Regions from separate parts of the Rhodoferax sp. SPJ21 genome, predicted to be linked through region 1. Evidence: predicted binding sites of a transcription regulator. Region 1 holds the regulator's gene; each other region holds the start of a gene.

Region 1 (7,335 bases):
CGACATCTTGGCTTGCTGGGGAGTTGGCTCCTTGTCGGCCGCATGGACCAGGCCCATAGACAGAGTCAGACCCAGGGCGGCTAGGAGAGGTAATAGTTGTTTCATGCAAGCTCCAGAAGAGATGTTTGTGGGGGTAAATCCAGTGCGCGAGGTCCGAAGACGACTGGATTGCAACCCATAACGCCGCAATGCGCAAGCCGGAGGACCGGGGTAGCAATGACCCCCCGGTAAAATCCGGCCATGCTCTCAGTCAAACACGAATTGCTCGCGGCGCTGGCCGTCGGGCTGGAAAAAATTGCCCCCGGCGCTGGCGCTAAAGCCGCGTTCGAGTCCCCTAAAGTGGCCGCGCACGGCGATTTCGCCTGCACCGCCGCCATGCAACTGGCCAAGCCGCTCAAGCTGAACCCGCGCCAGCTGGGTGAAAACCTGCGCGTGGCTCTGCTGGAGCAGCCAGCTTTCGAAAAATGGGTCGAGGCCATCGACATCGCCGGCCCGGGCTTCATCAACATCAAACTCAAGCCCGCCGCCAAGCAGGAAGTGGTGCGCGAGGTGTTGGCCGCCGGACTCAGCTTCGGCGTGCAGCCCAGCAACAACCAGCATATCCTGGTGGAATTCGTCTCTGCCAACCCCACCGGCCCGCTGCATGTGGGCCACGGCCGCCAGGCAGCGCTGGGCGACGCCATCTGTAACCTGTACGCCACCCAGGGCTGGGACGTGTACCGCGAGTTCTATTACAACGATGCTGGCGTGCAGATCGGCACCCTGGCCACCAGCACGCAGATGCGCGCCAAGGGCTTCAAGCCCGGCGACGCCGAATGGCCCGAAGCCGCCTACAACGGCGACTACATCGGCGACATCGCGCAGGACTTCCTGACCGGCAAGACCGTCAAGGCCGACGACCGCGAAGTCACGGCCTCGGGCAATGTGGACGACCTGGATTCCATACGCGAATTCGCCGTGGCTTATCTGCGCCGCGAGCAGGATCTGGACTTGCAAGCATTTAAGGTGAAGTTCGACAACTTCTACCTGGAGTCCAGCCTGTACACCAGCGGCCGTGTGGACGCCACCGTCAAGCGCTTGCAGGAAGCCGGCAAGACCTACGAGCAAGACGGCGCGCTGTGGCTGCAGTCCACCGACTACGGCGACGACAAGAACCGCGTGATGCGCAAGACCGACGGCAGCTACACCTACTTTGTGCCCGACGTGGCCTACCACATCGCCAAGTGGGAGCGCGGCTTCACCAAGGTGGTGAACATCCAGGGCACCGACCACCACGGCACCATCGCCCGCGTGCGCGCCGGCCTGCAGGCGGCCAATGTGGGCATCCCTCAGGGCTACCCAGACTACGTGCTGCACACCATGGTGCGCGTGGTGCGCGGCGGCGAAGAGGTGAAGATATCCAAGCGTGCCGGCAGCTACGTGACCCTGCGCGACGTGATCGACTGGACCAGCAAGGACGCGGTGCGCTTCTTCCTGCTGAGCCGCAAGCCGGACACCGAATACACCTTCGACATCGATCTGGCGCTGGCCAAGAACAACGACAACCCGGTGTACTACGTGCAGTACGCCCACGCCCGCATTTGCAAGATGCTGCGCGACTGGGGTGGCGATGTGGCGAAACTGCAGGGCGTGGACTTGTCCAGCCTGCTGGTTCCCCAGGCACAGACTTTGATGCTGCAACTGGCCAAGTACCCCGAGATGCTGACCGCAGCAACCGATGGCTTTGCCCCGCACGACGTGACTTTCTACCTGCGCGAGCTGGCCGCCAACCTACACAGCTACTACGACGCCGAACGCGTGCTGGTGGACGACGAGCCGCTCAAGCTGGCGCGCCTGGCCTTGGTCGCCGCGTGTGCGCAGGTATTGCACAATGGCTTGGCAGTTCTGGGCGTGGATGCTCCAGAAAAAATGTAATTGACAGCAAGCATGACAAAACACAAGCAAAGCGGCGGCACCATCCTGGGCTTCATCATCGGGGTGGTGGTCGGCCTGGGCTCGGCGCTGGCGGTGGCGGTCTATGTCACCAAGGTGCCGGTGCCGTTCATGAGCGGCAAAACCCAGGCCAATGGCGCAGACCACGACGCGGTCGAAAGCCAGAAAAACAAGGACTGGGACCCGAACACCCCCTTGCACGGCAAAAACACGGTGCGCCCTGCTGCGCCCGTGGCATCCGGTGCGGTGGATGCGGCGGCCCCGATGGTGGTGCCACCACCAGCCCCGGCGGCGACTCCGGCTGTGGTGCCCGCACCCCCGGCGGCAGTTGCCGCCAAGCCAGAAGCGAAGCCAGAAGCCAAGCCATCGGCGGCCGCTTCCGCGGATCCGTTGGGTGATCTGGCCAAGGTTAAAGCCAAGGCAGCTGCGTCGGCGACTGTGGCCACGGCGCCTGCGCTGGCACCCACGGCTGAGCCGTTTGAGTATTTCGTGCAGGCCGGTGCCTACCGCACGCCCGAAGATGCCGAGGCCCAGCGCGCCAAGCTGGCGATGATGGGCATGGAGGCCAAGGTCACCGAACGCGAGCAGTCCGGCCGCACCGTCTACCGGGTGCGTATGGGCCCTTATGCCAAGCGCGATGATGCCGACCATGCCAAGGACCGGCTGGAAAGTGCCGGTAACGAAACCACCCTGGTGCGAGTGCAGCGCTGACCAGCCCTATTGAAGCTGGTGCCGCGCGCTGAACTTTTGCGCCCGGCGCCGGTCCGACCCCCCACAAGGAGTGATTTGCAATGAAACGTCGTGAGTTTTCGCTGGCTTCAGCGGGTGTGCTGGCTGGTTCCACGCTGGCTGTGGGCCACACCGGTAGCGCCTTGGCGCAGGGCAAGCCGCCCGTGGCAGGCACGGATTATCTGGTGCTGGACAAGCCGGCGCCTACCGAAGCCCCGGCCGGCAAGATTGAGGTGATCGAGTTCTTCTGGTACGCCTGCCCGCATTGCAATGCGTTTGAGCCCGCACTGGTGGAGTGGCTCAAGCGCCTGCCCAAGGATATTTCCTTCAAACGCGTGCCTGTGAACTTTCAAGACAGCTTCATTCCGCCGCAAAAGCTCTACTACACGCTGGAGGCCCTGGGCCAACTGGATGCCCTGCATGGCAAGGTGTTCAACGCCATCCATGTGGAGCACCAGCGTCTGGACAAAGATGATCTGGTGATCGCCTGGGCCGTGAAGCAGGGCCTGGACAAGACCAAGTTCACCGAGACCTACCAGTCCTTCGGTGTCAGCACCAAGGTGCGCAAGGCGTCCCAGTTGCAGCAGGCCTACCAGGTGGCGGGCGTGCCCGCGCTGGGCGTGGCCGGCAAGTTCTACACCGACGGCAGCCAGGCGCAGAACATGCCGCGCGCACTGACCATCGTGGAATATCTGGTGGCCGAGCAGCGCAAGAAAGCCTGATTCCGTCAAGGCCAGAGAGATGAAAAAGCCCGCGTCAGCGGGCTTTTTTCTGGCTACGTCCAACTCAGGGTGGCTGGCCGTTACAATGGATTGCAAGATTCGTGCCTCTATGAAAATCAACACCCTACTCTCATTGCTCTTGGTTTGTTTCGTCGGCCTAGGCGGAGCAGCCCACGCGGAAAAAGCCGACAAACTTAAGCCTATGAATATCGAGGCGGACGCGGCGCGCTATGACGATCTGAAGCAGACCAACGTTTTTACCGGCAAGGTGGTGATGACCAAGGGCACCATCATCATCCGTGGCGCCCGCGTCGATGTGCGCCAGGACGCCGAGGGCAACCAGTTCGGCGTGGTGACGGCCGAGCCGGGCAAGCTGGCGTATTTCAAGCAGAAGCGCGACGGCCTGGACGAATACATAGAAGGCGAGGGCGAAACCATCGAGTACAGCAGCAAGCTGGACAACGTGCGTTTCATCAAGCGGGCCATTTTGCGCCGCCTGGTTGGCAGCAAGGTGAACGACGAAATCACCGGTGAACTGATCGTCTACGACAACACCACCGACGTATTCACCGTGGACAGTGGCACAGCCGGCAGCAATCCCGGTGGCCAGAATGGCCGCGTACGCGCCATGTTGACCCCCAAGGCCGCAGCGTCGGCCCCTAGCGGCACGGCGCCTGCCGGTGCTGCACCGGTGCTGCGCTCCACTACCACGCTGGAGGGCATGAAGAAGTGACGGCGGTGGTGGAGTCGGGAGAAAGCCGCCTGGAGGCGCGCCATCTGCAAAAAGCCTACGGCAAGCGCAAGGTCGTGAAAGACGTGACCCTGGCCGTCAAAAAAGGCGAGGTGGTGGGCCTGCTAGGCCCCAACGGTGCGGGCAAAACTACTTCCTTCTACATGATCGTGGGCCTGGTGCGGGCCGATGGCGGCCATATTTCCATCGACGGCCAGTCGGTGGAGCACATGCCCATCCACCGGCGTTCGCGCCTGGGCCTGAGCTATCTGCCCCAGGAAGCCTCGATTTTCCGCAAGCTCACGGTGGAAGAGAACGTGCGCGCCGTGCTGGAACTGCAGCACGACGAGGCCGGCAAATCCCTCACCCACGCCGAGATCGAAAAGCGCCTGACGGCCCTGCTGCAGGATCTGCGGGTGGAGCATTTGCGTGAGTCGTCGGCCATGGCCTTGTCCGGTGGCGAGCGCCGCCGTGTGGAAATCGCCCGTGCCCTGGCCACCCAGCCCCGTTTCATTCTGCTGGACGAGCCCTTTGCCGGTATCGACCCGATTGCCGTGATCGAGATCCAGCGCATCATCGGCTTCCTGAAGTCGCGCGGCATTGGCGTGCTGATCACCGACCACAACGTGCGTGAAACGCTGGGCATTTGCGACCACGCCTACATCATCAGCGACGGCCATGTGCTGGCCGAGGGCACGCCGTCCGAGATTGTGGACAACGCCGATGTGCGTCGCGTCTACCTCGGCGAACATTTCAAGATGTGATGTCCCGATGAAGCAAGGCTTATCCCTACGCGTTTCACAGCATCTGGCGCTGACGCCCCAGTTGCAGCAGTCCATCCGCCTGCTGCAACTGTCCACCCTGGAACTGAGCCAGGAAGTGGACCAGATGCTGGACGACAACCCGTTTCTGGAACGCAATATGGACGAGGCTCCACGCGAGGAGTTCGGCCTGGCCCAGTCCGATACGCCGGTCAGCACAGGGGAGCGTGAGGCTGAGGTTGCTACAAGTTCTATAGCTGAATACGCAAGTGAATCCAGCGCGGAAGCCCCAAATGATGCTGAATCCCCTTTGACCGGCGGTGACGACACCAGCTGGGATGGCGACGGCACTTCCGAGATCAAACCCGACGACAGCGAATGGGGTGGCGATGCCCCGGCGCGCCAGAACAACCTGGGCGATGACGGCGAGATGGACGCCACCGAGCTGGCCCGCAACCAGGAGTCGCTGACCAGCTATTTGCACCGCCAGGCCCTGGCCCTGCGGCTGGGCGAGGTGGACCAGGCTGCGCTGCGCTTTTTGATCGAGTCGCTGAACGACGACGGCTACCTGGAAGACGATTTCGAAACCCTGGCGCGTGGCCTGGCCGGCGACGACGCCGAGAGCGTGGAAGAGCTGGTACACCGCTTCACCGTGGCGCTGAGCTTGCTGCAAAGCCTGGAGCCGGCGGGCGTGGGCGCACGGCATCTGGGCGAATGCCTGTTGCTGCAGCTGCAGAGTTTGCAGTCCGTGCTGGGCGAGGACCCTGCACGCAAGGTGGCTATGCGCATCTGCCGCCAGTCCATGGATCTGCTGGCCCGGCGCGACGTGAAGCGCCTGGCCCAGCTGTGCCGCGCCACCGAGACCGACATCAAGGCCGCCATGGCGCTGATCGCTAGGCTGGAGCCCAAGCCGGGGCGGCGCTTTGTCGATGTGGAGCGCAACATCGTGGTGCCCGACGTGATTGTGGTCAAGGTCGGGCGTGGTGGCCAGGCCCGCTTCCGCGTGCAGCTGAATGCCGAGGTCATGCCGCGCTTGCGCGTGCACGACATCTACGCCAATGCGCTGCGCCAGCACAAGGGCGGCGGCAAGGACTCGTCGAACAATGCCGCGCTGCAGCAACGCTTGCAGGAGGCGCGCTGGTTCATCAAGAACATCCAGCAGCGCTTTGACACCATCTTGCGGGTCAGCAACGCTATCGTCGAGCGGCAGAAGAACTTCTTCAGCCACGGTGCGTTGGCCATGCGCCCCCTGGTGCTGCGCGAGATCGCCGACGAGCTGGGTCTGCACGAGTCCACCATCAGCCGCGTCACCACCGCCAAATACATGGCCACGCCCTACGGTACCTTCGAGCTGAAGTATTTCTTCGGTTCGTCCCTGGGGACCGAGACCGGCGGCAATGCGTCCAGCACTGCGGTGCGCGCGCTGATCAAACAGTTTGTTTCGTCTGAAGACCCCAAGAAGCCGCTCAGCGACAGCCAGCTGTCCGACATGCTGAAAGAGCAGGGCATTGAATGCGCGCGCCGCACCGTGGCCAAGTACCGCGAAGCGCTCAGAATTGCTCCGACGAATCTGCGCAAGGCTTTGTAATGGACGGCACCGGACAAGCCCGGTGACGCTATGAAACGATTGATATGAACCAACTTCAACTATTTTTACCCTGCGCCGCCGGCGTGGAAGAGCTGCTGGCCGAAGAGGTGCATGGCATTACCGGCCTGCAGGGCGAAGACCTGCGCGTGATGCGGGGCGGCACGCTGGTGCGTTCCTCCTGGCGCGACGCGATGCGCCTGAATCTGCACAGCCGCCTGGCGCAGCGTGTGCTGATCGAGCTGTCCAACACCGAATACCGCAGCGAAAAAGACCTGTACGAAGCCGCCAGCAATGTGGCCTGGGAGATCTGGTTCACGCCCAAGCAAAGCTTCAAGATCGAGGTCACGGCCCAGCACAGCCCGCTGAATTCGCTGAACTTCGCCGCGCTCAAGGTGAAGGACGCGGTGGCCGACCGCTTCCGCTTCAAGACCGGCGTGCGCCCTGACGTGAACGTGCAGTGGCCCGATGTGCGCATCTACCTGCACCTGACCACCGAGCGCGCCACCATCTACATCGACACCTCGGGCGACGCGCTGTTCAAGCGCGGCTGGCGTGAAGACAAGGGCGACGCGCCGCTGAAAGAGACGCTGGCTGCGGCCATGATCGCCGCCAGCGGCTGGGACGGCACCACGCCCCTGTACGACCCCTGCTGCGGCAGCGGCACCATCGCGATCGAGGCCGCGCAGATCGCCTGCAATATTGCGCCCGGCAGCCTGCGCCGCTTTGGCTTTGAGAAGCTGCTGCCGTTCCAGCCCCATGTGTGGTCCATCATCCAGGACCAGGCCCACGAGGCTGAGCACGAGCCCCAGACGCAGATCTTCGGCAGCGATGTGGCCTTCCGCATGGTCGATTTCGCGACCCGCAATGCCGAGC
Region 2 (7,335 bases), on a different contig from region 1:
GCGCTTCGCTGCCGGCGGGTTCATTGCCATGCTGCTGCCCCACCAGCAGTACGGTGGGTCGCCCGGTGGCCAGCACCGTAGGGGCGTCGGGGCTGGAGGCCCGGGTTAGCAGCAGGGCCACCAGGGGCGAGCCTTGCTGCGACTGGCCCATGGACAGTACTGTGGCCTTGACCCCCTGGCTGGGGTGGTCTGCCAGCTCGTTGAGCCAATCGATGATTTCCGGGTTGGTGGTAAAGCTGTTGCGTCCGCTTTGCAGGCCGGGTGTGCTGTAGGCCAGCGACGGGGCAGGGAAGCGCGCAGCCACTGCCGGGCTCTCTGTGGCGTCGGCACCGGCACCGGCATCGGCAGGCGTGGTGATCTGCGGGGTGTTAACCGGGCTGGCCACGGCCGCAGGGAGCTCTGCCGCTGGCTTGCTAGGTGTGGGTGCCGGTGTCGGCGCGGTGCGTGTCGGCGCAGCTGTGTCGGCGGACGAGGGCCAGGGCGGCAGCGGCGTGGACGAGCAAGCAGCTTGCAGCAGCACTAACGCGGCAAGGCAGGCCGCATAGACCGGGCGGGTGGCAGGGAGCACGGGAGAGGCGGTGCGCATACGAGGTGTCATGGTGGCCAAACTGCTCTGCTATGGGATGCGGCATGTTAACGGAAGGTATCGGTAATCCTCAGTCCGCTGGCAGCACATTGTGGGGGGCATTTGCGGGCTGCACACCGGCGGAAACTGAAATCGGCGACAGTGTCGGCATGTGTACTGTCGTATGGTTCAAGAAAGATTTGCGGGTGGCCGACCACGCGCCATTGGCTGCCGCTGCGGCTTTGCCCGGGCCGGTGCTGGGCCTGTTCGTGCTGGAGCCGGAATGGCTGCACAGCCCCGAGTGCGATAGCCAGCATGTGGAGTTTGCGTTGCAGTGCCTGGCGGAGTTGCGCCAGGCATTGGCTGTGCGCGGCTTGCCACTGCTGGTGCACGTGGGGCCGGTGCTGGAGGCGCTGGCACAGCTGCGGCGCAGCCATGGCGTGGCGCATCTGCTGAGCCATGAGGAAACCGGCCCGGGCTGGAGCTATGCGCGGGACGTGGCGGTGGCCGACTGGTGCCGCGCCCACGGTATCGCCTGGCAAGAGTTTGCGCAGACCGGCGTGGTGCGCCGCCTGCGCTCGCGCAACGGCTGGGCCGAGCGTTGGCAGCAGCGCATGGGCCAGCCCCAGGTTGATATGCCGCCGGGCTGGCGAGGCCCTCGGGTGGCGCTGACCGATCTGCCCACCTTGGGCCAGCTGGGCCTGCAGCCCCATGGCCGCCGCGTGCAGGCCGCCGGCGAGGCAGCGGCGCACGGCGTTCTACAGAGCTTTCTGCACATGCGGGGCGGGGCCTATGCGAAGTCCTTGTCCAGCCCTTTGACCGCTGAAGACGGCTGCAGCCGCTTGAGCCCGCACCTGGCGTTTGGCACACTGTCCGTGCGCCAGGTCTACCAGGCCACGCAAGTGCGGATACGCGCCGTCCGCGAGGCGGGTGATGGGGAAGATCGCCATTGGCTGGGCGCGCTGCGCAGCTTTGCCGGGCGCCTGCACTGGCATTGCCATTTCATGCAAAAGCTGGAGGACGCGCCCCAGATCGAACAGCAGAATTTTGCCCGCGTGTACGACGGCCTGCGTGAAGACGATTTTGACGCTGGGCGGTTTGACGCCTGGTGCGCCGGCCAGACCGGCTACCCGATGGTGGACGCCTGCATGCGCAGCCTCAAAGCCACCGGCTGGCTGAACTTCCGCATGCGGGCCATGCTGGTGTCTTTTGCGTCCTACCATTTGTGGCTGCACTGGCGCGAGACCGGCTTGTTTCTGGCGCGGCAGTTTCTGGACTTCGAGCCCGGCATCCATTGGTGCCAGATGCAGATGCAAAGCGGCACCACCGGCATCAACACCTTGCGCATCTACTCACCCACCAAGCAGGCGCAAGACCACGACCCGGTCGGCGTGTTCATCCGTCGCTGGGTGCCCGAATTGGCCAACGTGCCCTTGTCTCTGCTGCCTACGCCGTGGCTGATGGGCGCGGCGCAGCAGCGTGCGGCAGGCTGCGTGATAGGCCAGCATTACCCCGCGCCCATCGTGGACGACGCGGCGGCAGTGAAACAGGCCAAAGAGCGGCTCTACGGCCTGCGCGGCACCCCGAAAGCCAAGGCCGAGGCGAACGCCATCCAGGACAAGCATGGGTCGCGCAAAGCTGGCTTGCCCACCACTACCGGCAGCAAGCGCAACCGACCGCCACGTACGCCAGCGCCGTCAGCCCAGCTCGACTTGTTTTGACCACTATTGCTGCTTATCAGCGCTGACCTATTGATTGTTCAGTGCCAACATCTGTTAGCCCTGTCGGATTTTTTGACAACTGCCTTGGTTGCCGTGCAAATTTTCCGCGCAAGTTGATGATTTAAAAAAACTATTTTGACGTGGCACACATGGTGCTGATAACGGCGGGAAACACCCCTCCCATTCAATATTCAAGAAAAGTTATTCGGCCATGCGCATCAAAAAGATCTTCACCGCTTTGTCTCTTAAGCATTTGTGCCTTGCCGCCGGCATGGTGGGGGCCCTGGTAGGCACTTCGGCGCATGCGGTTCCAGTGCCTGTAGGAACAAGTGCAAGTGACGATTTGATTTACAACTTTAGCTTACCGAAATTGCCCAATGGGGCCTATCAGCTTATCCGCTTGGATGTTTCCGGGGCTGCGTGGGATCATTTATCTGTAGATATCGATATCTTTGGTGATTTAGATGGAGTAGGGCTGCAACGTTCGTTCTTATCCCAGCGTTTCAATCGACAACTGCTAGTTTTGGGCTCCTTAGAATCCATACCGGAATTATTGGACGGGGTGTTTTCTATTGGATTTCGCGTTAGCGCTGCGAGTGGCGATTTGGATTCGGTGAGGATTTTTGCTTCTGATTTAGACCGTAGCAATTTTGTCTTCAGCGACGGCACCCCGGTTGTTGCAACTTCGACCGTCCCGGAACCCAACTCTATTGCCTTGGTTGGGCTGGCTTTGGTTGGCTTGGCAGCTGTGCGTCGTCGCTGGAGCTGAACCTTGGGCAGTTATGCCATCGAATGCGTGCGCCGAACCTTGCTCGCAACCAGGTATCTGGTGAAGTGGTCTTCGCTGGCGGGGAATGGTCGGTAACTTATTGAGAGTAGAAGGCCCGGTGAATTGGGTTTTACCGCAGTTCATATCTCCACTTAGGCCCATTCCTGAAATCCCTGCAACCACAAAGTTGCAGGGATTTTTTGTTTGCGGCAGGTGCAAGCGATGGATAGGCATGCGTGCCCGCATGGCGTCACCGTGGTGGGCATAAACCGGTAGGCGCAGCTTGACCGTGCCAGTAGGTGTGCAACTGTGGGCAACTATGTTGGTGAAAAATAGCTCTGGCGCATGTTCTGTATGCGGTAGTAGCTACGAATTTAATAGCAATTCCCACTAGCGTCCACACCTACCGTACTAGGGGCCGCACGGTCGTAAACCCACCATCCACCGCTATCACCTGTCCGGTGATACGCGCCGCGCCGTCGCTCAACAGCCAGGCCATGGCATCAGCCACCTGCACGGCGGTCTGTACGCCGCCCAGCGGGTATTGCTTGCCTGCGCCTTCACGCATGGCGTCCATGCGCAGCATGCTGGCGGTCATGGGGGTGTCGGTCATGCCGGGAGCCACGACGTTGACGCGCAGGCCTAGCGGGGCGTAGGTCGCGGCAGCGCTGCGGGCTAGGGCTTCTATGCCGCCTTTGGCTGCGGCAATCGCCTCGTGGTTGGCCACGCCTATGCGCGACACCACGCTGGACGCCAGCACGGCGGCACCCGGTAGCTTGGCTACGCGCAGAGCTTCCACCCAGGCTTGCAGCATGAAGAAGGCGCTGTCCAGGTTGATGCGCATCACCTCGCGGTACTGGGCTGCCGTGCTGCGGTGCAGGGGCGCAATCAGTGTGCTGCCCACGCAGTGGGCCAGCAGCGTGGGCGGGCCGCCCAACTGGGCTACGCAGGCGGCGATGGCTTCTGCCGCGCCTTCGGGCGTGGTGGTGTCGGCGGCGATGTGCGCATCGGCGGCTACCTCGGCCAGCGTGGCGGCGTCGCGGCCCACGGCTGCTACGCGGTGGCCGGCCAGGCGTAGCTGGGCTACGACTTCACGGCCTATGCCACCGCGGGCGCCGGTCACCAGGGCTATCTGGGGGGAGGTTGTGGGTGTCGTCATGGGCGTCTCTTTCTGGGGGAGGGTCAAACAAGGGGCCTGCCGATAGGCCGGTCAAGCCGGGCAGGTCGCGCAAATGCGGGTTGCTGCGGGTGCTGCGCGTCCACCACTGGGAGAACGAGGTGCATGGGTGGGCCACTTCGGCGAACAGGGTGGGGGCTGGCTGCACCTGGGCGATGGCGCCCAAATCAATATGCGGGTCGGCCACGGTGCGCACCGAACGCGCGCCGCGCAGGGCCTGTTGCAGCGCGGCGGTGTCGGCATGCCAGCGCAGGTCGGTCAGCTCGGCCATGCGGGTGCTGACAAAGCTCCAGCGCAGGTGGCTCCAGGGCCAGGTGCTATGAAATTCTGCAAGGTAGATGCCGATGCACAGCGTGCCAGCCGGCAGATCCGGCGGCAGGCGCAGCGCCCACGGGTGGACCAGCCAGACGTCGCGGCCAGCGACCAGTGCGGCATCGGGTGCAGTGGCGTCTGGTGGGGTGTGAGTTACTGCGGGTTCGTCTACGCCTAGTGCAGCGGCTGGGCTTGTCAGTGCCTGCGGGCTGCGGGCGATGGCGTCCAGCGCTTCGTACGACGTGTCGATAACGCTGCCGGGGCTGTGCCAGTCGGGTGGGGCAAATTTGGCCACGTTCTCGGCGTTGAATAGATAGGGCTTGCTGCTGCCAGTGCCCGCCACCCACTGCCAGCTCAGGTGGTTGCTGGCCAGGTTGCCGTCTAGCAGGTGGGCAATCATCCAGTCGGCGCCGGCGCGCCAATGCACTTTGCGGATGTGCACCACGTAGCTGGCCAGCCACAAGCGCGCATGGTTGTGCAGGTAGCCTGTGGCATACAGCGTGCGCACTGCGGTGTCGATAGCGGGTATGCCGGTGCGCGCCTGGCGGATGTCTGCGGGTACTTCGGGGGCGTAGCTGCTGTCGGGCAGCGGGCCAGCATGCAGCGACTGCAAGATGCCTGCGCCCCGGTGCCCCCACGCATGCTGAAAGTACTCGCGCCAGCCCAGCTGGAAAACGAATTTGTGCTGCATGTCCAGCCTGTGCTGCGCGGCCACGCTGGCCAGCACCTCGGGCAGGGTGAGGAGGCCGTGGGTGATGTACGGCGACAAGCCGGTCACTGCACCGTCTATGGCATTGCGGCTGCGCGCATAGTCGGCAGGGCGCACGGCCTGCATAAGGGCTTGTGCCCTTGCCAAGGTGGGAGTGTGGAGCGTCATGTCAGCCAATACGTCGAAGGACCGTGACGCTAACACCCCCTAAATGCCATGGCGGGCCGCTGCGCTATTTACCCCCACAGTGCCATCGCGTATAGCGGCGGCGCGCTCGGCGACGGCCTGCTTTTGCGCGTCGCTCAGCCGGGCCAGGTTTTTGACCTGCAAGGCCATGCGCGGGTTGGTGGACAGCAGCTTTTCGTGGCGCGCCAGAAAGTCCCAGTACAGCGTGGTGTAGGGGCAGGCCCGCTCACCTTCGCGCTGGGCAGGGTCGTAGCGGCAGCTGGCGCAGTGCTGCTTGCTGCCCATGCGCTCGATGTATTTGCCGGTGGCGATGTAGGGCTTGCTGGCCATCAGCCCACCGTCGGCATACATCGCCATGCCCAGGGTGTTCGGCAGCTCTACCCATTCCACCGCATCGACGTAGACCGACAAATACCAAGCGTGCACCTGCTGTGGCTCCACGCCCAGCAGCAGGGCGAACAGGCCGGTCACCATCAGCCGCTGGATGTGGTGGGCGTAGCCGTGGGCCAGGGTTTGGGTAATGGCGTCCCGCAGGCAGGCCATGTCGGTCTGGCCGGTCCAGTACCAGGCGGGCAGGGGCTCGTGTGCCTGCAGCGCATTGCGCTCGGCGTAGCCGGGCATTTGCGTCCAGTAGATGCCGCGCACGTATTCTCGCCAGCCCAGGATCTGGCGCACAAAGCCTTCAACACAGGCCAGCGGTGCGTGGCCGGTTTCATAAGCCGCTACGGCGGCGGCCACCACCTCGCGCGGGTCCAGCAGCTTGAGGTTCAGCGCAGCGGAGATGTGCGAGTGGTAGAGCCAGGCCTCGCCCGGCCACAGCGCGTCCTGGTAGCGGCCGAACAGCGGCAGGCGCTGTTGGATGAACGCGTCCAGCGACTGTAGTGCCTGCGCGCGGGTGACGGGCCAGGCAAAGCTGTCCAGCGTGCCGGGGTGGCTGGCAAAGCGGGTGTTGACGAGCGCGATGACTTGCTGCGTGGTGGCATCGGGCGCGAAGGTGCTGCGGGGTGGCACGGCGCCGGGGCCAGCCTTGCCAAAGGCTTCGCGGTTCTCGGCGTCGAAGTTCCACTGGCCGCCTGCGGGCTGGTCGCCTTCCATCAGCACGGCGTGCTGTTTGCGCAGGGCGCGGTAGAAGTATTCGAGGCGTATGGTCTTGCGGTCTTTGGCGTGAGCGGCGAACTCGCGCACGGTGGCGTAGAAGTGCCGGTCGTCGCGCACGTCCAGGGGGATGCTGGCTTGCCGGACTACGGCCTGGACAGATTTAAAAACACGAAAATCGCCTGGGGCGCAGAGAATGATTGCGCGAGGCGCTAGTTTTTCTATAGCATGCAGCAGTTCGGCCGCCAGGCTGCCGCAGTTGTCCGGCTGGTCGATGCGGGTGTAGTGCAGCGGTAGATCTGCAGCTTGCAGGGCCTGCGCAAAGTGGCGCATAGCTGTCAGGAAGAGCGCGATGCGCTGTTTGCTGGACCAGATGTGGGTGGACTCTTCGGCCACCTCGGCCATCCACACCGCGTCCTGCGCGGGGTCGAAGCCATCGAAAGCCGAAGAGTCCAGGTTCAGCTGGTCGCCCAGCACAAGCACCAGGTGCCTAAGCATTTTTTGCCTTGCGGCAGGCGTCTGAACAGTACTTCACCTCGTCCCAGGTTTTGGCCCAGCGTTTACGCCAGGTCATGGTACGGCCACAGGCTGCGCAGAGTTTGCTCGGCAAGGACTGTTTGTTGCCTTTGAACGAGGTAGGTGGCATGGAGCGGAATTAACCCTTCTTGGCCCAGGCGCTGCACCAGCCCTTGGCTGCGACCACTTTGCCAGCGAACAGCGGGCAGGCACCGGTGGCGTCGCCGGCCTTGCCTTGGTACAGGGCGCAGCTGCCGCAGTTTTGGCCGGCGGCGTACTTGGGGT
Region 3 (7,335 bases), on a different contig from region 1:
GGGGAAGCGGATGCCCTTCGACGGGTGCCGCCACACCCGTTCGTGATGCAGAACTCCATCAAAGTCAAGATACAGCAAACGACCATTCGCTCCTTTCACGTTTTCACCATGGGAGCAACTCTCTTGCTTACCACTAACTCTTTGGAGCTAGTTCGAGAGCTATCTGTCATAAGGCTCTTTCATTCAGTAGGGTCAAGATAGCGGGCAAGTTCACCTTGTTTATTTATGGCGACTTTTATAAACAAGTCGAAGTTCCTGAACCTTCTCCGTGGCCGGAGGGGAGTCGTTTGCACTGGTAATAAAACTTTTCCCATTCGCAAGCTGAAAGAGAAAGAGGTCATTAGCATCCGATTGATAAGCGCTTGATACCTCGTCAAAGACGGTTGAATCAGTATTTCTAGTCGGCTGGTGCATGCATACAAGGACCTTCGACCAGGTACTGGACGGGCGTCCCGTAAGCAATAGGTCCGCGATGTGTATGGACGTGGTGACCCACCTTTTGGTTTTTGGCTGCCCTGCGACGTGCTGGTCGCACTCAACGACGAACCAAGTCGAAGTTGTAACTACTTCGGCTGCCATCCAATTCAGACTTTCGCATCTAGTGCCATCTTCTTCCTGCGCGTACCGTTTAACTGTCTGAATCCCGCTTTCCATGAGGCCGCTGTTTCCTTTTTTGGAGGTGAATTTTTGGGGTTGCCGTGTGTACTACTTGAGCAGCGGACATCGTTAACTTCGTAGAAAAACGTGCACCGAGTTGCTGCAATTTGCCTGCATTGTAGATGTATAAACAGTGGATATATGAACGGTAGATATAACGGCTGTAGATTTTAGGGCGGTATGTAGGCAACCTTAAGGAATGAAAAAGCAAGAAAAGGTGCCTGACGCACGCACGCTGTTGGCAGCCAATGTTCTAAAACATCGAATGCAGTTGGGGGTATCGCAGGAGAAGCTAGCGGAGATGGCAGGCTTTCACCGGACCTACGTCAGTCAAGTGGAGCGTCGGGTTGCGAATGCCACGACTGACAACGTTCAAAAACTTGCTGACGTCTTGAGTGTTCCAGTCGCGAAGCTATTTGAGGTTCCCAGCGAGAACTGATGGGCCTGTAGGCCGCTTTGGGAGGGGGAGGCGCTGGAGCAGAACTTTAATGTCACCTGAAATTCTGGAGCAGAACTATTTGTCACTTCGTGCGTTTTTTGCCCTGAATCTGCGTATTTGCAGAGTTTTCGCGTCATCGCGACTTAAGAGCAGATTTGGCACGAATTCAAGCTGCCGAATTCAGAACTCCAAATTTCCAGCTTGGGAATTTCCGAGAAGTGGGTGTTCATGCGGGTTTTAGGCCGCTAGAGCAGAACTTTAATGTCACTTAGCGGGGCCGCATTTCAGGGCTTGGAGCAGAACTATTTGTCACAAAACCGCTGGAGCAGAACTATTTGTCACGGAGCAGAACTTTAATGTAATCCACCAGCGGGCCGATTGGGATATGTTCCGGGCGGCAGGGGTGGCACATTTGATGTCGATCTCCGGGCTCCATGTGACCATGTTTGCCTGGATCGCTGCGGGGCTGGTGGGGTGGCTGTGGCGGCGCAGCGATGTGCTGGGTTGGCGTGCCGGCCTGTGGCTACCGGTGCCACAGGTCGCCTTGGTGGGCGGCCTGCTGCTGGCGTTGGTCTACGCAGTATTCAGTGGCTGGGGCGTGCCCTCGCAGCGCACGGTATGGATGCTGGCGACGGTGGGCGTGTTGCGCCTGAGTGGCCGCAGCTGGCCCTGGCCCTCGGTGTGGCTGCTGGCTTGTGCGGTGGTGGTGGCGATCGACCCCTGGGCCTTGCTGCAGGCGGGGTTCTGGCTGAGCTTCGTCGCGGTGGCTGTGCTGTTTGCTACAGATTTGGGAGCTGCTGGCGCAGGTGATGTCAGCGCTGGAGGTCGATTTCGTTCCATGCTACGTGAGCAGTGGACGATTACGCTGGCGCTCACGCCTTTGACGCTGCTGCTGTTCCAGCAGGTGTCGGTGGTGGGCTTGCTGGCCAACTTGTTGGCCATTCCCTGGGTGACGCTGGTGGTGACGCCCCTGTGCATGCTGGGTGTGCTTTTGCCGCCGGTGTGGCAGATGGCGGCCGGCAGCATCGATGGCCTGGGTTGGGTTCTGCAGTACTTGGTACAGCTGCCGTTTGCTACGGTTTCGGTAGCTGCTCCCGCAGTATGGATAGGCGCCGCAGGCGTTTTGGGTGGCCTGATTCTGGTGCTGCCACTGCCCTGGAGCTTGCGTGCGCTGGGTGTGCCCATGCTGCTGCCGGTGCTGTTGTGGCAGGCGCCGCGTCCGCCGCAGGGGCAGTTTGAATTGTTGGCGGCTGACATCGGCCAGGGCAATGCCGTGCTGGTGCGCACCGCCCACCACAGCCTGCTGTACGACACGGGCCCGCGCTGGGGGCAGGACAGCGATGCCGGTCAGCGCGTGCTGCTGCCTTTGCTGCGCGCCATGGCCGAGACGCTGGATACGGTGGTGGTGAGTCACCGCGACAGCGACCACAGCGGCGGCGCGGCCTCGGTGCTGGCACTGCAGCCAAAGGCGGAGCTACTGAGCTCCATCGAGTCCGGCCACCCTTTGCAGTCAGTGCGCACGGTCACGCGCTGTGCCGCGGGGCAGGGCTGGGACTGGGACGGTGTGCGGTTTGACGTGCTGCACCCGCTGGCGGGCGACTACGCCAGTCCTGCCAAACCGAATGCACTGAGCTGTGTGCTGCGCGTGTCGAACGGCGCACACACCGCCCTGCTGGTGGCCGATATTGAGCAACCCCAGGAAGCGCGGCTGGTGGGCGGGGCGGACGCCCTGCGGGCCGACGTGCTGCTGGTGCCCCACCATGGCAGTAAGACATCCAGCAGCCCGGCGTTTCTGGACGCGGTACGGCCCCGCTTTGCGCTGGTGCAGGCAGGTTACCGCAACCGCTTTGGCCACCCCGCGCCGCCGGTGCTGGCGCGCTACCAGGAGCGCGGCATCCAGGTGGTGGACAGCAGTCACTGTGGGGCGGCCACCTGGCAGTCGGTGGCGCCGCAGCGCGTGGCTTGCGAGCGGCAGCAAGCGCCGCATTACTGGCAGCACCCATGGGCAGATGGAGCGCTCTGAAATGTCGTTACGATGGATGCGGCGAACATAGGTCCCAGCGTTTGCGCTTAATTTGTGCGAGTTGCCCATTTGCACGTCAACATGGCTCGTTACTTGCTATTCTTTGGTTTCAGGAGATGAAAACTTATGCAGAAATTTGACGAAATGTATACATCGCTACCGTATGAGTTTTTCTCTAAGGGAAAGCAGATCCGGGATCACTACAAGATTTATGACGCGTGGTTGGCCAAGCAGCCGGGCGACATGATGGCCAAGCGGCGCGAAGAGGCCGAGATGATCTTCCGCCGCGTCGGCATCACCTTTGCCGTGTACGGCGCCAAGGACGAGGACGGCTCGGGCACCGAGCGTCTGATCCCGTTTGACCTGATCCCCCGCATCATCCCTGCCCACGAGTGGGGCAGCATGGAAAAAGGCCTGGTGCAACGCGTCACCGCGCTGAACCGCTTCATCCATGACGTCTACCACGACCAGGACATTCTGAAGGCCGGCATCATCCCGCGCGACCAGGTGATCAACAACGCCCAGTTCCGCCCCGAGATGATGGGTGTGGACGTGCCGAACAACATCTATTCGCATATCTCCGGTGTGGACATCGTGCGCGCCCCCGATGCCCAGGGTAACGGCGAGTACTACGTGCTGGAAGACAATCTGCGCGTGCCCAGCGGCGTGAGCTACATGCTGGAAGACCGCAAGATGATGATGCGCCTCTTCCCTGATCTGTTCAGCAGCCATCGCGTGGCTCCGGTGGCCCATTACCCCGACTTGCTGCTGGAAACCTTGCGTGCTTCGGCCCCTGCCGCCACAGCGGACCCTACAGTCGTCGTCTTGACGCCTGGTATGTACAACAGCGCCTACTTCGAGCACGCCTTCCTGGCGCAGCAAATGGGTATCGAGCTGGTCGAAGGCCAAGACCTTTTCGTAAAGGACAACTTCTGCTACATGCGCACCACGCGTGGCCCGAAGCGGGTGGACGTGATCTACCGCCGGGTGGACGACGACTTTTTGGACCCGCAGGTCTTCCGCCCCACCTCGACCCTGGGTTGCGACGGCCTGATGGCAGCCTACCGTGCAGGCAATGTGACTATCTGCAACGGCGTGGGTACCGGTGTGGCAGACGACAAGTCCATCTATCCCTATGTGCCGAAGATGATCGAGTTCTACCTGGGTGAAAAGCCCATCCTGAACAATGTTCCTACATACATGTGCCGCAACAAGGACGACCTGGCCTACACCCTGGCCAACCTGAAGGACCTGGTGGTCAAGGAAGTGCATGGCGCTGGCGGCTACGGCATGCTGGTCGGGCCGGCATCGACCAAGGCCGAGATCGAGGAGTTCCGCGCCGCGCTGCTGGCCAACCCCAGCGGCTATATCGCCCAGCCCACGCTCAGCCTGTCCAGCTGCCCGACCTTTGTGGAGTCCGGCATTGCGCCGCGTCACATCGATTTGCGGCCGTTTGTACTGTCTGCCAAGGAAGTGCAGATGGTGCCCGGCGGTTTGACCCGCGTGGCCTTGAAAGATGGCTCTCTGGTGGTGAATTCGTCCCAGGGCGGCGGCACCAAAGACACCTGGATTCTGGAGGACGACTCTGTCCCCGCGACCGTGCCTGCCGTGCACAGCCAATCCCAATCGTAGACACGTAGACACACAGAACAAGGAACGACTTCATGCTGTCACGCACCGCTGACCATTTATTCTGGATGTCCCGTTACACCGAGCGCGCGGAGAACACAGCGCGCATGCTGGATATCAACTACCAAACAGCGCTCTTGCCCCAGTCCAACGCAGTCGCCCAGGTGGGCCTGCAAGGTCTGTTGTCCATCAGCGAGCTGCTGCACCCCTACACCGAAAAGCACGGCGCCATCACCTCCCAGTCGGTGATGGAGTTCATGGTGAAGGACGAAGAAAACCCGTCCTCCATCATCTCCTGCCTGCGTGCGGCCCGTGAGAATGCCCGCGCGGTGCGCGGTACCCTGACCACCGAGGTCTGGGAGACGCTGAACACCACCTGGCTGGAAGTCAACCGCATGCTGAAGTCCGGCGAGTTTGAAAATGACCCGGCGCAGTTTTTCGAATGGGTCAAGTTCCGCTCGCATCTGTCGCGCGGCGTAACCCTGGGCACGATGCTGCAGGATGAAGCCTTTCACTTCCTGCGCCTGGGTACCTTCCTGGAGCGCGCCGACAACACTGCGCGCCTGGTGGACGTGAAGTTCCATGCGGTGCAAAGCGACTTTTTTGGCACCGCCAATGAGAAGGACCAAGAGTACGACTTCTACCACTGGAGCGCCATTTTGCGCAGCGTCTCGGGTTTTGAGGTGTACCGCAAGGTGTACCGCGATGTGATCAAGCCCGAGCGCGTGGCCGAGCTGCTGATCCTGCGTGCCGACATGCCGCGCTCGCTGCACGGCAGCCTGAACGAGGTGTTGAACAACCTGCTGCTGGTGTCGAGCGACCCGGCCAGCGAGACACTGCGCCGCGCCGGCAAGCTGCGTGCCGATTTGCAGTTTGCCCGCATCGATGAAATCCTGGCGACTGGCCTGCATGCCTTCCTGACCCAGTTCCTGGACCGGGTGAATGAGCTGGGAGCGCACATCAGCCGCGAGTTTCTGGTTCCCACCACCAACTGAGCGGCGGAGAACTGGCATCTTACTTAGCACTTCTGGAGAGGATTGCCCAACGGGGCAGTCCTTTCCGCGTCTTGATTTCGGAGCCCGCCTAACGCCATGGCGTTGACCAACAGGTTTACTCGTTGGCTAGGGCGCCTGAGCGTGGGGCGCAAACTCACGCTGATTTACCTGCTGGACCTGACCGCGGTCATTTATGTGTCCAGCATTCTGATCCACGAAAAATACCTGTCTATTGATTTCACCCGCAAGGAGATCCGGGGCACGGCATACAGTGTGGCGGTGCGAGATGTATTGATGCTGCCGTTTCTGCCATCGCAGAGTGGGCAGAATGAAGTAGCGTTGCAACGATTTCAGCAATTGCGTGAAAGCCTGGACGGAGAGCTGAAAACCACCCAGGCCAGCCAGGAGTTCATTTCCGCATGGCGTATTGCCGCCCGGGTGAACGAGTCGGAGCATCAAAATGCTTTGAAAGGCATGGTGCGGCAAGGCCGCGAGTTGCTCACCACGGTGGGCAACCAGTCGAATCTGATCCTGGACCCGGACCTGGATAGCTACTACGCCATGTCCCTGGTGGTGCTGCGTTTTCCGGAGTTGTTGGAGGTTCTCAACGACACGGTGCGCATACTGCCCAAGGCGCCTGCGGCGGACAAGATCCCGTCGGGTGTGACGGACCGGCGCACCGAACTATTGATACTGGCTGGCAGGCTGGATGCCGTGACCCTGGGGATCCGCTCCGACTACAACCAGGCATTTTCTGCAGGTACGCCGCTACAGCGCGCCGCTCTGGAAAACGGACGCAAGCTGCTCGAACAAAGGCTGAGCGCATTCTTGTCTGCCGTACAAGAGCTGGCCGATGGCAACCCGGACCCCCAGATATTGGCGCAGCTGGGCGTCCATTACTCCGAGACGCTGGATGCCATGGCCACGGCCTGGGCGAGCACGGCAACCGATCTGGACCGTTTGCTGCATGACCGCGTGGATATGCTGTTTGGCCGCATGTGGCTGCACCTGGGCACGGCACTGCTGCTGCTGTCCTGCATTCTTAGCCTGGTGTACGCAGTGGCTCGACAGATATCGCGGCCGCTAAAGCAGCTGGCTTTGGTAGCGGACGCTGTGCGCCAGACCGGTGACCATACGCGACGTGCGCAATGGCATAGCCGTGATGAAATCGGTCAACTGGTTGATGCTTTCAATGGCATGCTGGCGCAGTTGGACGAACAGCGCATGGTGCAGCAGGAGACGGCGGCTAGCACCCGTGCAGCCCAGGCGCAGCAGGCTTTGGTGGAGGCTATCCCGATTGCCCTTGTCGTGACTTCCGTGCCCGACCACGAGGTATTGCACGCCAATGCGCCGGCCCAGCTGTGGCTGGGCGGCACCACCCGTGACCCTTGGGTGACGGGGCTGGAGCATGGCGTGCGTGCGCGGTTTTTCCAGCACCTGTCTGACCAGGGCAAGGTGGACGAATTCGAGGTGCGTTGGCTGGGGGCTGCCGAGCCGTCCTGGGCCGTTTTGTCAGCGCGCCGCCTGCAGTTTCAGGGGCGGGATGCGGTGTTGACGGCGTTCACGCCCATCAATGTGCTGAAGGTGATGGA

The links. The regulator sigma-54, encoded in region 1, starts transcription at its own class of promoters, with help from an activator protein. The targets are predictions, from matches to a motif close to TGGCANGNAANCTGCTTT.
Region 2: the regulator sigma-54 is predicted to act here: its motif matches at 2,428-2,445, upstream of AC4BBN_RS16335 (PEP-CTERM sorting domain-containing protein).
Region 3: the regulator sigma-54 is predicted to act here: its motif matches at 3,202-3,219, upstream of AC4BBN_RS00045 (circularly permuted type 2 ATP-grasp protein).

Annotation. Positions count from the first base shown of each region.
Region 1 is NZ_JBYZMO010000002.1:3,675-11,009, reverse strand. Features, by position in the region: gene AC4BBN_RS07810 (PsiF family protein) at 1-105, opposite strand, end outside; gene argS (arginine--tRNA ligase) at 241-1,914, shown strand; gene AC4BBN_RS07800 (SPOR domain-containing protein) at 1,927-2,643, shown strand; gene AC4BBN_RS07795 (thiol:disulfide interchange protein DsbA/DsbL) at 2,724-3,383, shown strand; gene lptA (lipopolysaccharide transport periplasmic protein LptA) at 3,493-4,116, shown strand; gene lptB (LPS export ABC transporter ATP-binding protein) at 4,125-4,877, shown strand; gene AC4BBN_RS07780 (RNA polymerase factor sigma-54) at 4,885-6,462, shown strand; gene AC4BBN_RS07775 (THUMP domain-containing class I SAM-dependent RNA methyltransferase) at 6,507-7,335, shown strand, end outside.
Region 2 is NZ_JBYZMO010000003.1:200,651-207,985, reverse strand. Features, by position in the region: gene AC4BBN_RS16345 (M14 family metallopeptidase) at 1-586, opposite strand, end outside; gene AC4BBN_RS16340 (FAD-binding domain-containing protein) at 736-2,286, shown strand; gene AC4BBN_RS16335 (PEP-CTERM sorting domain-containing protein) at 2,498-3,055, shown strand; gene AC4BBN_RS16330 (SDR family NAD(P)-dependent oxidoreductase) at 3,459-4,214, opposite strand; gene AC4BBN_RS16325 (FAD-binding domain-containing protein) at 4,147-5,421, opposite strand; gene AC4BBN_RS16320 (cryptochrome/photolyase family protein) at 5,461-7,032, opposite strand; gene AC4BBN_RS16315 (DUF2256 domain-containing protein) at 7,025-7,180, opposite strand; gene AC4BBN_RS16310 (high-potential iron-sulfur protein) at 7,190-7,335, opposite strand, start outside.
Region 3 is NZ_JBYZMO010000001.1:8,221-15,555, reverse strand. Features, by position in the region: gene AC4BBN_RS00060 (HAD domain-containing protein) at 1-99, opposite strand, end outside; gene AC4BBN_RS00055 (helix-turn-helix domain-containing protein) at 857-1,096, shown strand; partial or broken gene AC4BBN_RS00050 (DNA internalization-related competence protein ComEC/Rec2) at 1,464-3,119, shown strand; gene AC4BBN_RS00045 (circularly permuted type 2 ATP-grasp protein) at 3,246-4,751, shown strand; gene AC4BBN_RS00040 (alpha-E domain-containing protein) at 4,784-5,743, shown strand; gene AC4BBN_RS00035 (bifunctional diguanylate cyclase/phosphodiesterase) at 5,840-7,335, shown strand, end outside.